2 regions of the Halomonas sp. 72 genome follow, and region 1 is predicted to be linked to the other one. Evidence: predicted binding sites of a transcription regulator. Region 1 holds the regulator's gene; the other holds the start of a gene.
The links. The regulator FNR, encoded in region 1, switches genes on or off when oxygen is low (the NO sensors DNR and NnrR bind a similar motif). The targets are predictions, from matches to a motif close to TTGATNTANATCAA.
Positions count from the first base shown of each region.

Region 1 (5,583 bases):
CAGCATAGCTGCCTGATGGTGATGGGGAGTGAAGGGCGCGGCGAGCAAATTTTGAAAACGGATCAGGATAATGGTCTGATTTTAGACGACGACGCCCAGTGGCCAAGTGTCGCCGATGATATGCAGGCCTTAACCGAGACGCTCATAAAACTGGGTTACCCGCCGTGCCCTGGTAATATTATGGTCTCTAACCCCGAGTGGGTTGCCAGCGTTTCTCAGTGGAAGAAGCGTATTGCTCAATGGGCCAACGTGCGCGATGGCGATAGTTTAATGAAGCTTGCCATTATGCTGGACGCTCATTCAATGGCAGGTAATCCATGTTTACTTGAAAGCGTGCGCGAGGCGCTATTTGCGCGCTGTGCCCATGATGAAATTCTGCTTTCCTACTTTGCGCGTGCGGCTCTACGTTTTTCAACACCGCTGACGCTTTTTGGTTCGCTTAAAAAGCCTCAGCACGGTATCGATATCAAAAAAGGCGGCATTTTTCCGATTGTCCACGGTGTACGTACCATGGCGCTTGAGCGGCGCATCAGCGTAACCTCGACGCTGGGTAGGTTGGAGGCACTGGTTGATGATGGCCGTCTTGAACGGCGCACAGCTGATGATTTAGGAGAGGCACTTTCACTGTTGACCGAGCTGCGTCTTAAACAGCAACTTAGCGGGCAGGATATGGACGATGCGCGCTCCAATCACGTGGTGGTGCAAGAGCTCTCGTCGCTTGAGCGCGATTTATTGCGCGAGTCGCTACATATCGTTAAAGACTTTAAACAGCGCCTCTCCTATCGTTACCATTTAGAGTATTCATGAGCAGCGCTATGCAAGGCAGCAAAAAAGGCATGGCACTGCTGGGGCAAACGCTGCGCAGAACGTTTAAGCGTGAGCGAGATCGGCGCCGCTATGCGAATTCGCCTTACGCCTGGCTTTTCCAGCCCTATATGGGGGAAGAGCTAGTGGCGCTGGCTTGTGAATCACTACCCGGTGAAACGCCGGTATTAAGTGTGGCTGCTGTGGTACTTAATCAACAGCAAGTGCACACAAGCCAGGCGTGGGTGGCAACGTTTGCCGACCCACAAACGGTTGACCAGACGGCGCTGCGCCAGCATCGGCGGCTTTACAATCCCGCCACGGCGGTACCCCTCTGTGCCGAGACACTGCATGCGTTTACCGATTTTATTGGCAACCGGCCGCTGGTCGGGTGGCAACTGGACCAGCAGTTTTGCATGCTTAATAGAGCTTTTAGAACGCACCTCGGGTTTGGGCTGCCTAATGTTCAGGTCGATGTGGCCAAACTGCATCAACGCCAATTGCGCCGTTTACACCCGTTAGTGGAGTCTTCCCAACCGTTTTCCGAGGCGCTGGCCTGCTGGCAAGTGCCTGCTATCTCGACCCAGAGATTGTTAGGTAAGGCCACCGCAAGCGCCTTGCTGTATATGCGCTTACAGCGTGATATGGCGCAATCGGGTTAGCTTCAAGCGTAATGGCGCCTGTGCCGATGGCCGTATTGATAACCATAGTGATGACCGTAGTTATGACCATAGTAACGACGTGATTTTGCCAGTTGGGTGAACGGCGGGAGTCTTGTTAGAATAGCGGCTGCTCCTTCTACCATTGGCAGTGCTTATATCATGCAACACCTTGATCATTTTGACCCCGCCGCGGCAACCGTTGCACCGACGCCTGACCTGCAAGGCCAGCCGGCGCTTGAGGATGCCAAACAGAAACGCGAATTCAACAAGTTGCAAAAGCGGCTGCGGCGCGAGGTAGGTAATGCAATTATCGATTACCAAATGATCAATGAAGGTGATCGGATCATGGTCTGCCTCTCGGGGGGTAAAGACAGCTACACCATGCTTGAGATTTTACGCAACCTGCAGCGCAATGCGCCGGTAAATTTTTCACTGGTGGCGGTCAATATGGACCAAAAGCAGCCTGGTTTTCCTGAGCATATACTGCCCCGGTATCTGGAAAAACTCGGCGTGGAGTACCGCATTCTGGAGCGCGATACATACTCGGTAGTGAAAGAAAAAACGCCGGAAGGCAAGACAACTTGCGCGCTTTGCTCGCGGTTAAGGCGCGGGTCGCTTTACGGGTTTGCCGAAGAAATCGGCGCCAACAAGATCGCCCTTGGCCATCATCGTGAAGATATTCTGGAAACGCTGTTTCTCAATATGTTCTTTGGCGGCAGCCTGAAGGCAATGCCGCCCAAGCTGCTTTCCGATGACGGCAAGAATGTCGTGATTCGTCCGCTGGCCTACTGTAAAGAGGCGGATATTGCGGAGTTTTCGCGCCTGATGGAGTTCCCGATTATTCCCTGTAACCTGTGTGGTTCGCAGCCGAACATGCAGCGTCAGGTCGTTAAGGAAATGCTGGCCGAGTGGGACAAAAAGCATCCGGGTCGTTTGGAAAGCATGTTTAAAGCGGTCACTAACGTCGCGCCTTCGCAGCTAGCCGACCGCGACCTGTTTGACTTTGCGGGACTGGAAACCAAACAGGAAGCACTCATGGCGGGGCGTATTGAAGCATTTAACGTGAGCTAATCACCGGCTCTTCCTCTTCAGCAAGCGCTATAAGCCGCTGCATATCGAGGATGTTAACCTCGCGCCCTGAGACGGCCACCACATCTTGCTGCTGAAAACGGCTCAAGATACGGCTGACCGTCTCAACCGCCAGCCCCAGATAATTGCCGATATCCGCACGCGCCATTGAAAGCCTAAAGCTGTAAGGCGAGTAACCCCGACGCCGAAAACGCTCTGAAAGCGTCAGTAGGAAACTGGCCAGCCGCTGGTCGGCGGTTTTGCGCGACAACAGGCGCATCATGCGTCGGTCATCACGAAGCTCCTTGCTCATACTGCGGTACAGCTGACCACGAAGCTCTGGTAGCTCCTCTGAAAGCAGGTCCAGCCGGTCAAAGGGGATTTCGCAGATGGTGGTGGTTTCAAGGGCAATCACGCTGCCTGGGTAGTGCTCTTCGTCAATGCCGTCCAATCCGACAAGCTCGCTGGGCAAAAAGAAGTTAGTGAGCTGGTCGTTGCCATTACCTTCGCTGGTTACCTGTTTTAGGCTGCCTGAGCGAACGGCATACACGCTGGTAAAACGGTCGCCTTGACGAAACAGTGTTTCGCCCTTTTTCAGCGGTGCCCGGCGTCTGATGATGGCATCAAACTGCCCCATGTCTTCAAGCTCAAGCGCTAGCGGCAGGCAAAGCGAGCTTAGACTGCAGGTCTGGCAGCGTGCTTCTTGAAGAAGCGAGCGTCGTTGGCTTGTCGAGGGTGGCATGACTATCTCCCTGTTTCTCTTTTGCCTAAATGGCTATCTACCGCAGGCGTTGATGCCGTTGGTTAAACGATTCTTGAGTAGCGTTGGCCTGAGTGCCCCGGAAGGTAAGCATCAAACGCCATGGCCAACTGGCGAATCAGTAAACGGCCCATTGGCGTCGCCTCAAGCGTATCACCCAGGCGAACGATTAGCCCGTCCTGCTCAGCAGTGCGTAGGCTTTCCAGCGCACTGGCAAAGTAGTCGTTGGCGTTAACCTGCCATTGCCGGCTAACCGCTGCTAAATCCAGGCGCATATCGCACATTAAGCGTTCGATAACGTCGGCTCTTATTAGGTCGTCCTTATTTAAGCGTACGCCTTTCACGATAGCCAGTCGACCTTGATCCAGGTTCTCTTCGTAGCTAGCCAGGTCAGTAGGGTTTTGCGCATAGCTATCGCCTATTCGGGAAATAGCGGACACGCCCAGACCGATCAGGTCGCATCTGGCATGGCTGGAGTAGCCCTGAAAATTGCGCTGTAGGGTGCCGTTGGCTTGGGCAACCGCCAGGCTGTCATTGGGTTTGGCAAAGTGATCCATCCCAATATGTTGATAGCCCGCAGTGGTCAGCATGTCGATGGTTGTGCGCAGAATCGAAAGCTTTTCATCCGCACCTGGCAGGTCATCCACGCTGATACGTCGCTGAGGCTTGAAGCGTTCAGGCAAATGCGCGTAATTAAACACGGATAAACGCGCCGGGTTTAACGCGATAACCTGTTCAAGTGTCTTGGCGAAGCTCCTTTCCGTTTGAAAGGGCAGACCGTAGATTAAATCCAGATTCAGCGAGCGAAAGCCCAACCGGTGTGCTTCATCCATTAGTGTTTCGGTGAGCACGCGAGGCTGATGACGGTTAATCGCCTTTTGAACGCGTGGGTCCAGGTCCTGTACGCCAAGGCTCAGGCGGTTGAAGCCCAAAGACTGCAGATGGCGCAGGGTTAAAACATCGGCTTCGCGCGGGTCAATCTCAATGGCGTAGTCACGCTCTGGTGCGCTTGAAAGCCCAAAGCGGGCGTCCAGGCGGTCAATCAAGTCGCCCATCTGTTCCAGTGAAAGAAACGTAGGGGTTCCTCCGCCCCAGTGCAACTGATTGACAGGGCGCTTTGTATCCAGATGGCGGGCCGTCAGGACCATCTCACGATCTAGCCGATAGAGATACGACTCGGCCAGGGCGGTGTTTTTCGTCGCAATTTTATTGCACGCGCAATAAAAGCAGATTTTGCGACAAAACGGGATATGGACATAGATGGAAAGCGGGCGCTGACTTGCGTTGCTGCGCTCAATGGCCTGGGTCGCATCTTCGGCGGTAAACCCTTCGTGAAAGGCCAGCGCCGTCGGGTAGGAGGTGTAGCGTGGGCCGCTTTTATCATAACGGCGCAGCAATGCGTCATCCCAGCGGGTGCTGGATGACGCGGTAGCAGTAACGGATGAGGGGACAGCCGTGGCACATACAGGCATGAAGAGGCGCTCCGGTAGCTGAAAATACGTTTTTAAAAGCTACCGATAGGCTAGAGAACATAGCGCTGTAGTGCGTTGCGCCAGGTCAATGATTGGCGTGTGAGTGTCCGCCTGAATGCCCACCTGAGTGCATGTTGAGTGCCCACAGCTGCCATACGGCAAAGCCGATAATGACGAGCGCGGCGATGGTTCTTGTCGCGGGGTGACGAATAAGATGATTAAGCTTGCGTGCGGCAAGTCCTGTGGCCAGTAGCGCAGGCAGGGTGCCCAGGCCAAAAGCGCCCATTAATAAAGCCCCTTGAAGCGGCCGGGCCGTCGCCAGGCTCCAGGCCAGCATTGAATACACCAGCCCACAGGGCAGCCAGCCCCAAATGGCGCCTAGCGCGAATGCCTGGGGGAAATGAACCACCGGCATCAAGCGTCGGCCCCAGGGCTCAAGGTGACGCCATAATCGTTTGCCCACGGCTTCCACGCGCAAAAGCCCTTTCCACCAGTTAGCAATATACAGCGCCATGAGAATCAGCATGAGCGCTGCAACGCCTTGCAACAGCTGGCGCGCCAGCAGTGAGGGCGAAAGCACGGTGCCCAACGCGGCTACCAGCGCGCCTGCCGTCATGTAGCTTAATATTCGGCCCAAGTTGTAGCTTAGCAGTAGGCCGCCCATACGCGCCGAGCTACGCATGCTGGGCGGGATGGCAAAGGTTAATGCGCTCATGACGCCTCCGCACATGCCGATGCAGTGGGCCCCGCCCATCAATCCAAACACGAACGCGGCAATAAGCGGAGGAAGATCAAGCCCGGTTGGGTTCATGGCACG
Region 1 covers NZ_JBQSYY010000008.1:110,840-116,422, forward strand. The annotation lists gene ACT3T6_RS09945 (putative nucleotidyltransferase substrate binding domain-containing protein) at 1-807, shown strand, start outside; gene ACT3T6_RS09950 (DNA polymerase III subunit epsilon) at 816-1,466, shown strand; gene ttcA (tRNA 2-thiocytidine(32) synthetase TtcA) at 1,626-2,537, shown strand; gene fnr (fumarate/nitrate reduction transcriptional regulator Fnr) at 2,524-3,276, opposite strand; gene hemN (oxygen-independent coproporphyrinogen III oxidase) at 3,339-4,766, opposite strand; gene ACT3T6_RS09970 (sulfite exporter TauE/SafE family protein) at 4,852-5,577, opposite strand; gene ACT3T6_RS09975 (heavy metal translocating P-type ATPase metal-binding domain-containing protein) at 5,574-5,583, opposite strand, start outside.

Region 2 (5,583 bases), on a different contig from region 1:
CAGCACCGTTGATCAAACTATTGATCAACAGCAGCGTACGCCAGGCCCTGTGCATTTTAACTGCCGCTACCGTGAGCCTCTTTACCCTGGCGACCAGAGAGAGGATGCCACGGATTATCTGGCGCCTCTCGGACGCTGGTTGGCCTCTTCAGTGCCGTGGAGCCAGTGGGTACCCAGTACGCAAGCGCCCGTGTTTTCTACCGAGTGGGCAGATTTTTCGTGTCAGCGAGGCGTTATCGTGGCGGGATGTATAGATGACCCGCACCAGGCGCAGCAGGTGGTGACGTTATCCCGTCGATTAGGCTGGCCTCTGTTGGCGGATCTACAAAGCCAGGTACGTTTTGACCGCCAAAACGTGATCCATTTTGACCTGGCGCTGCACGATCCTCATTTTGTCGAGGAGTTGGAGCGGGCCGATGTGTTGCTGCAATTTGGCGGGCGTCTTATCTCCAAGCGCCTGACGCAGTTTATTGCTCGTCATTCCTGGCAGGATGTTTGGCTGGTGGACTCGCGCCCCCAGCGGCTCGACCCTGATTACAGCGTTAAGCGCCGCTTCATTTGCCCGCCCGAGGCAGTGGTGGCCGCGCTTGAACCTGAAAATAAACATGAGCGTGAGACTGGGACAGGTGCTGAGCGCACCCCTTGGCACCGGCTTAACCAGTGCCAACAGCGCATCAGCGATATCGTGAATCAACGCTGTAATACCTTTTCAGAGTTGGGCATTTGTCATCGGGTGTTGCAGCAGGCAACCGGGCAGCTGTTTGTGGGTAACAGTATGCCCGCAAGGCTGATGAACATGCTGGGCGCGTACCGCACAGCGTCTTTGCGGGTATTCACCAACCGCGGGGCTTCCGGTATCGATGGGCTGATTGCCACGGCCTACGGCGCCAGTGCTACTAGCGACCAGCCCACCACGCTGATCGTGGGCGATATCAGCGCGTTGCATGACCTTAATAGCCTGGCGCTGCTGAAGCAGGCCGTTCAGCCGCTGGTGGTGATCATCCTCAATAATGATGGCGGCAGCATCTTTCATATGCTGCCAGTGCCCAAGGAAGGTGCGCTACTTGAGCGTTATTTCCGTCAGCCACACGGTTTGAGTTTTGAGTACGCGGCGCAAATGTTTGGGCTTGCCTACGCCGCACCTGGCTCGCTGGAGAGCTTCGATGCGGCCTATGCCCGAGCCCTGGAAAGGGGCGTTACACTGATTGAGCTTAACGTGCCACATCAGCAGGTTGCAGACGATCTTGTGGCACTGGCGGCAACGCTAGGTAGGCGCGATAACCATGAAGGCTGAATATGAAGCGCAAGCCCAGCCACGCCCAACGCTGGTTATGCTGCACGGCTTGTTAGGTGATCGCCACGATTGGGCGGAGGTCATCGCCGCGTTGAAAGATGTGCCGTGCATGGCGTTGGATTTACCGGGCCATGGCCAAAATGACCAAGTGGCGGTCGACTCTTTCTCCGCTTTTCACCACTGGCTAACCGATACGTTGGCCGCGCAGGATATTCACCGCTATTGCTTGCTGGGCTACTCGCTGGGTGGGCGTTTGGCGCTTGATCACGCCCGCCGCCAACCTGCGGGGCTTGAGGCGCTTTGGCTGGAGAGTGCTCATCCAGGCTTGCCCGAAAGCGAGCGCGATGAGCGTATGGCCCATGATGCACGCTGGGCACAACGCTTTGCGCTGGAACCTCTTGAACGCGTGCTTACCGACTGGTATCGGCAGCCCGTCTTTGCTGATCTTACACATGCGCAGCGAGCACGGCAGATTGAACGACGGTTGGCCAATCATGGCCCGTCCGTGGCGACAATGCTGCGAAGCACATCGCTCGGCAGGCAGTCCTCTCAGTGGCCGTGGCTGGCTGAAACGTCACTTCCCATTGGTTACTTTTCAGGTCGGCAGGATACTAAATTTCATACACTGGCCGCCCGCTTGGCTAACATAGCCCCTCGCGTGCACTCTATAGCGCTTGAAGGCGGGCACAACCTGCATACAGAGCAAGCGAACAGCATCGCCGAACCGATTAGCCGATGGTATCAATGCCTCGGCTAAACGGCTCGCTCACCTGGAGTCAGTTAATCAACAGCAGCCACGGCAAACCGATAGCCAGCCAGGCCACTAAGAACAGCAGACCAAAAATAGCCCCAAGCCGCCAATAAAGGGCGCTTGGCAGATAGCCGCTGCCATAGTAAACCGGGCTTGGGCCGGTGCCGTAGGGGGTGATAATGCCCATAAAGCCCAGCGTGGGGAGCAGCAGGAGGATAAACATCTGCATATCCAGCCCTGCAATACCGGAAGCCGCCGCCAGCATCACCGGCAACAGGGCGGTAACGTGGGCCGTGACGCTGGCAAACAGGTAGTGCAGGAGATAGAAGATCACCGTGAGCGCCACCATCGCCATGACGGGATTAAAGTGGCTGATTTGTTCACCCACCACGCCACCAAACCAGTTGACGAATCCGACCTGGCTTAGCCCGCCTGCCAGCGCCACCAGCGTTGCAAACCACACAAAGGTATTCCAGGCGGCTCGATTGTCGAGGATATCGTTCCAGCTCACGATGCCGGTCAGCAACATGCAGCAAATCACCACCAGGCCTACCAGGGAGGCGGACACAACATCGCCCGCAAAAATCCACAGCAGTAGCGCAGAGACGACCATGATGACCAGCAGTATCTCGTTGCGAGTAAGCGCCCCCAGTTTGTTCAGCTCATCCCGCGCCCAGTTGGACACTTCTTCACCGGCTTTCACTTCTGGCGCGCAGAGCCAGTAACAGAGCAGAGGGACCAGCAACAGCAGCAGAATGCCAGCGGGCGCTACGGCGATAAACCACTGCCCCCAGTTAATATGAATACCGGTAGCGCTTTCTGTCAGAGCAATGGCCAACAGGTTGGGGGCAAGCGCGGTTAGAAACAGCGAGCTGGTCACACAGGTAGAGGTGATCGCTGTCCACATCAGAAAACTGCCCATGCGCTTCATGCTGGGGTCATTGGGCTGGGAGTCGTAAAGCGGCGGCAGATTGCGAATGACCGGATAAATGGTGCCTCCGCTACGCGCCGTGTTGGAAGGTGTAAAAGGCGCCAGCACCGCATCGGCGATCATTACCGCGTAGCCCAACGTTAATGTGCGCTTGCCCATGGCCTTGACCAGCCAAAGTGATATGCGCCTGCCTAGCCCGGTTTTTTCATACCCCAGCGCGAACATAAACGCGCCAAAAATTAGCCATACAGTCGAGTTGGTGAAGCCCGAAACTGCCCATGAAAAAGCCTGGTTGGCAGCATTAAAGCCTTCGGTCGCTAGCTGTTCGGGTGAAAACAGCACCCAGCGGGAGAGAAGCGCCACCAGAGTCACACCGATTAACCCAATGACCGCGCCTGGCAAGGGTTCAAAAATCAGCCCAACCACACAGCCCAAAAAAATAGCGAAGAAATACCAGGCGTGAGGGGCAACCCCCTCAGGCGTGGGTATCAACGCAACGATAATGGCCACTACAAGCGGCGCCAACAACTTCCAGTCAAATGCCGATTGCACACTACTGTTCATATCAAGCTGCCCCCTCTTATTGGCTGCGAAAGCAGCCGAATCTCTTCACTGCTATCGCGGTTGATTTTCATCTGCTTGCGGTTACATACGTTGCAGAGAATGGCGATAGCGACTAATAGTTAAAAATTGTAGTTGGAATTCTTTATTAAAATTAATAAATGAGAAATTAAACGTAACTACTCTTGTTAAAGCATCGCCTGTCTTAAAGGTGTATTTCTTGATATGCGTCAATAGAGCCTGGCATGCGGGGATAGCACGTACCTGGAGTGTGATAAGTTCAACCAAAAGACACCGCATCGAAGCGTGTCGCCACTACCGCCTTTGGCCTGGCTACAGAAAGGGAGCATCATGCAGCATCGAGATTTCGATATCGTGATTGTAGGTGGAGGCGGCGCAGGCTTGCGTGCCGCTATCGCCGCGGCAGAAAGCGCCAAGGCACAGGGCATTTCTCAAAGCATCGCTCTGATTTCCAAGGTCTATCCTATGCGCTCCCATACCGTTGCCGCTGAGGGCGGTGCGGCGGCGGTAACCAGCGAGGAGGATACGCATCAGGCGCATTTTGACGACACTGTGTCGGGTGGTGACTGGCTGGTTGAGCAAGGCGTGGTGGATTATTTTGTGCATCATGCCTACCAGGAACTGGTGCAGATGGAGCGCTGGGGCTGTCCCTGGAGCCGCAAGGAGGATGGTAATGTGCAGGTACGCCGCTTTGGCGGCATGAAAACCGCACGTACCTGGTTTGCCGCCGATAAAACCGGCTTTCACATGCTGCATACCCTGTTTCAAACCTCGCTCAGATATTCCCAAATTGAGCGCTTCGATGAGTATTTCGTTCTTGATCTTGCCGTGCACGAAGGGGCTATCATCGGCGTCATTGCTCTTCAAGTGGCCACCGGCGAGCTTATTTTGCTGCGCGCCAAGGCCGTGATATTGGCAACAGGAGGTGCCGGGCGCCTGTTTCGCTTTAATACCAACGCAGGGATCGTGACTGGCGACGGGATGGCGATGGCCTATCGCCACGGTGTGGCGCTTAGGGACATGGAGTTTGTTCAGTATCACCCCACGGGCCTTCCCGGCTCCGGCATTTTAATTACCGAAGCGTGTCGTGGCGAAGGCGGTATTTTGCTCAATAAGGATGGCTACCGCTACCTTCAGGATTACGGGCTGGGCCCGGAAACCCCACTGGGCAAGCCGGAAAACAAGTACATGGAGCTGGGCCCTCGCGATAAGCTCTCACAGGCCTTTTGGCAGGAGCAGCAGGCGGGCCGCACTGGCACCTTTGGCGATAGCGATGTGGTCTATCTTGACCTGCGCCACTTGGGCGAAGCCTACCTGCTGGAGCGCCTGCCCTTTATCTGCGAGCTGGCTAAATCCTACATTAACGTTGACCCGGTCAAAGAGCCGATCCCTATCCGCCCGGCGGTGCACTACACCATGGGCGGTATCGAAACCAATCCTCACTGTGAAACGTCGGTTGCCGGGCTTTATGCGGCGGGTGAATGTGCCTCTGTTGGGCTGCATGGTGCTAATCGCTTAGGCTCCAACTCGCTCACTGAGCTACTAGTGTTTGGTCGTTTAGCGGGGGAGCAGGCAAGCCAGCGCGCGGCGCAAACCGAGTGGGCAGACAAGCACCTTCTGGAAACCCAAGCTGCCCATCAGCAGGCAAAACTAGCGCATCTTTGTGATGGTGAGGGCAGCGGCGAGACGTGGGTGACGCTTAAGCATGCCATGGTGCAGGCCATGGAGAGTGGCTGTGGTATTTATCGTACCGAAGAGGGTATGCGACAGTCGTTGGAGACGATTCGTGAACTGCGGGCGCGCTATCAGAAGATTCGTGTCAACGACACCAGCAAAATATTCAACACAGAGTTGCTTGAGTGCATTGAGCTTGGCTACGGGCTGGATATTGCCGAGGCATCTTGCCTTGGTGCACTGGAGCGGCGTGAGTCCCGTGGCGCTCACCAGCGCTTGGATGACGGTATGCAAACGCGCGATGACATTAACTACCTCAAGCACAGCCAGGTGTTTTATCAAGGCGATGCA
Region 2 covers NZ_JBQSYY010000010.1:2,119-7,701, forward strand. The annotation lists gene menD (2-succinyl-5-enolpyruvyl-6-hydroxy-3-cyclohexene-1-carboxylic-acid synthase) at 1-1,294, shown strand, start outside; gene menH (2-succinyl-6-hydroxy-2,4-cyclohexadiene-1-carboxylate synthase) at 1,284-2,051, shown strand; gene ACT3T6_RS10590 (anion permease) at 2,071-3,540, opposite strand; gene frdA (fumarate reductase (quinol) flavoprotein subunit) at 3,889-5,583, shown strand, end outside.
Region 2: frdA (fumarate reductase (quinol) flavoprotein subunit) is a predicted target of FNR. The motif match lies at 3,758-3,771, and genes of this name have one in related genera.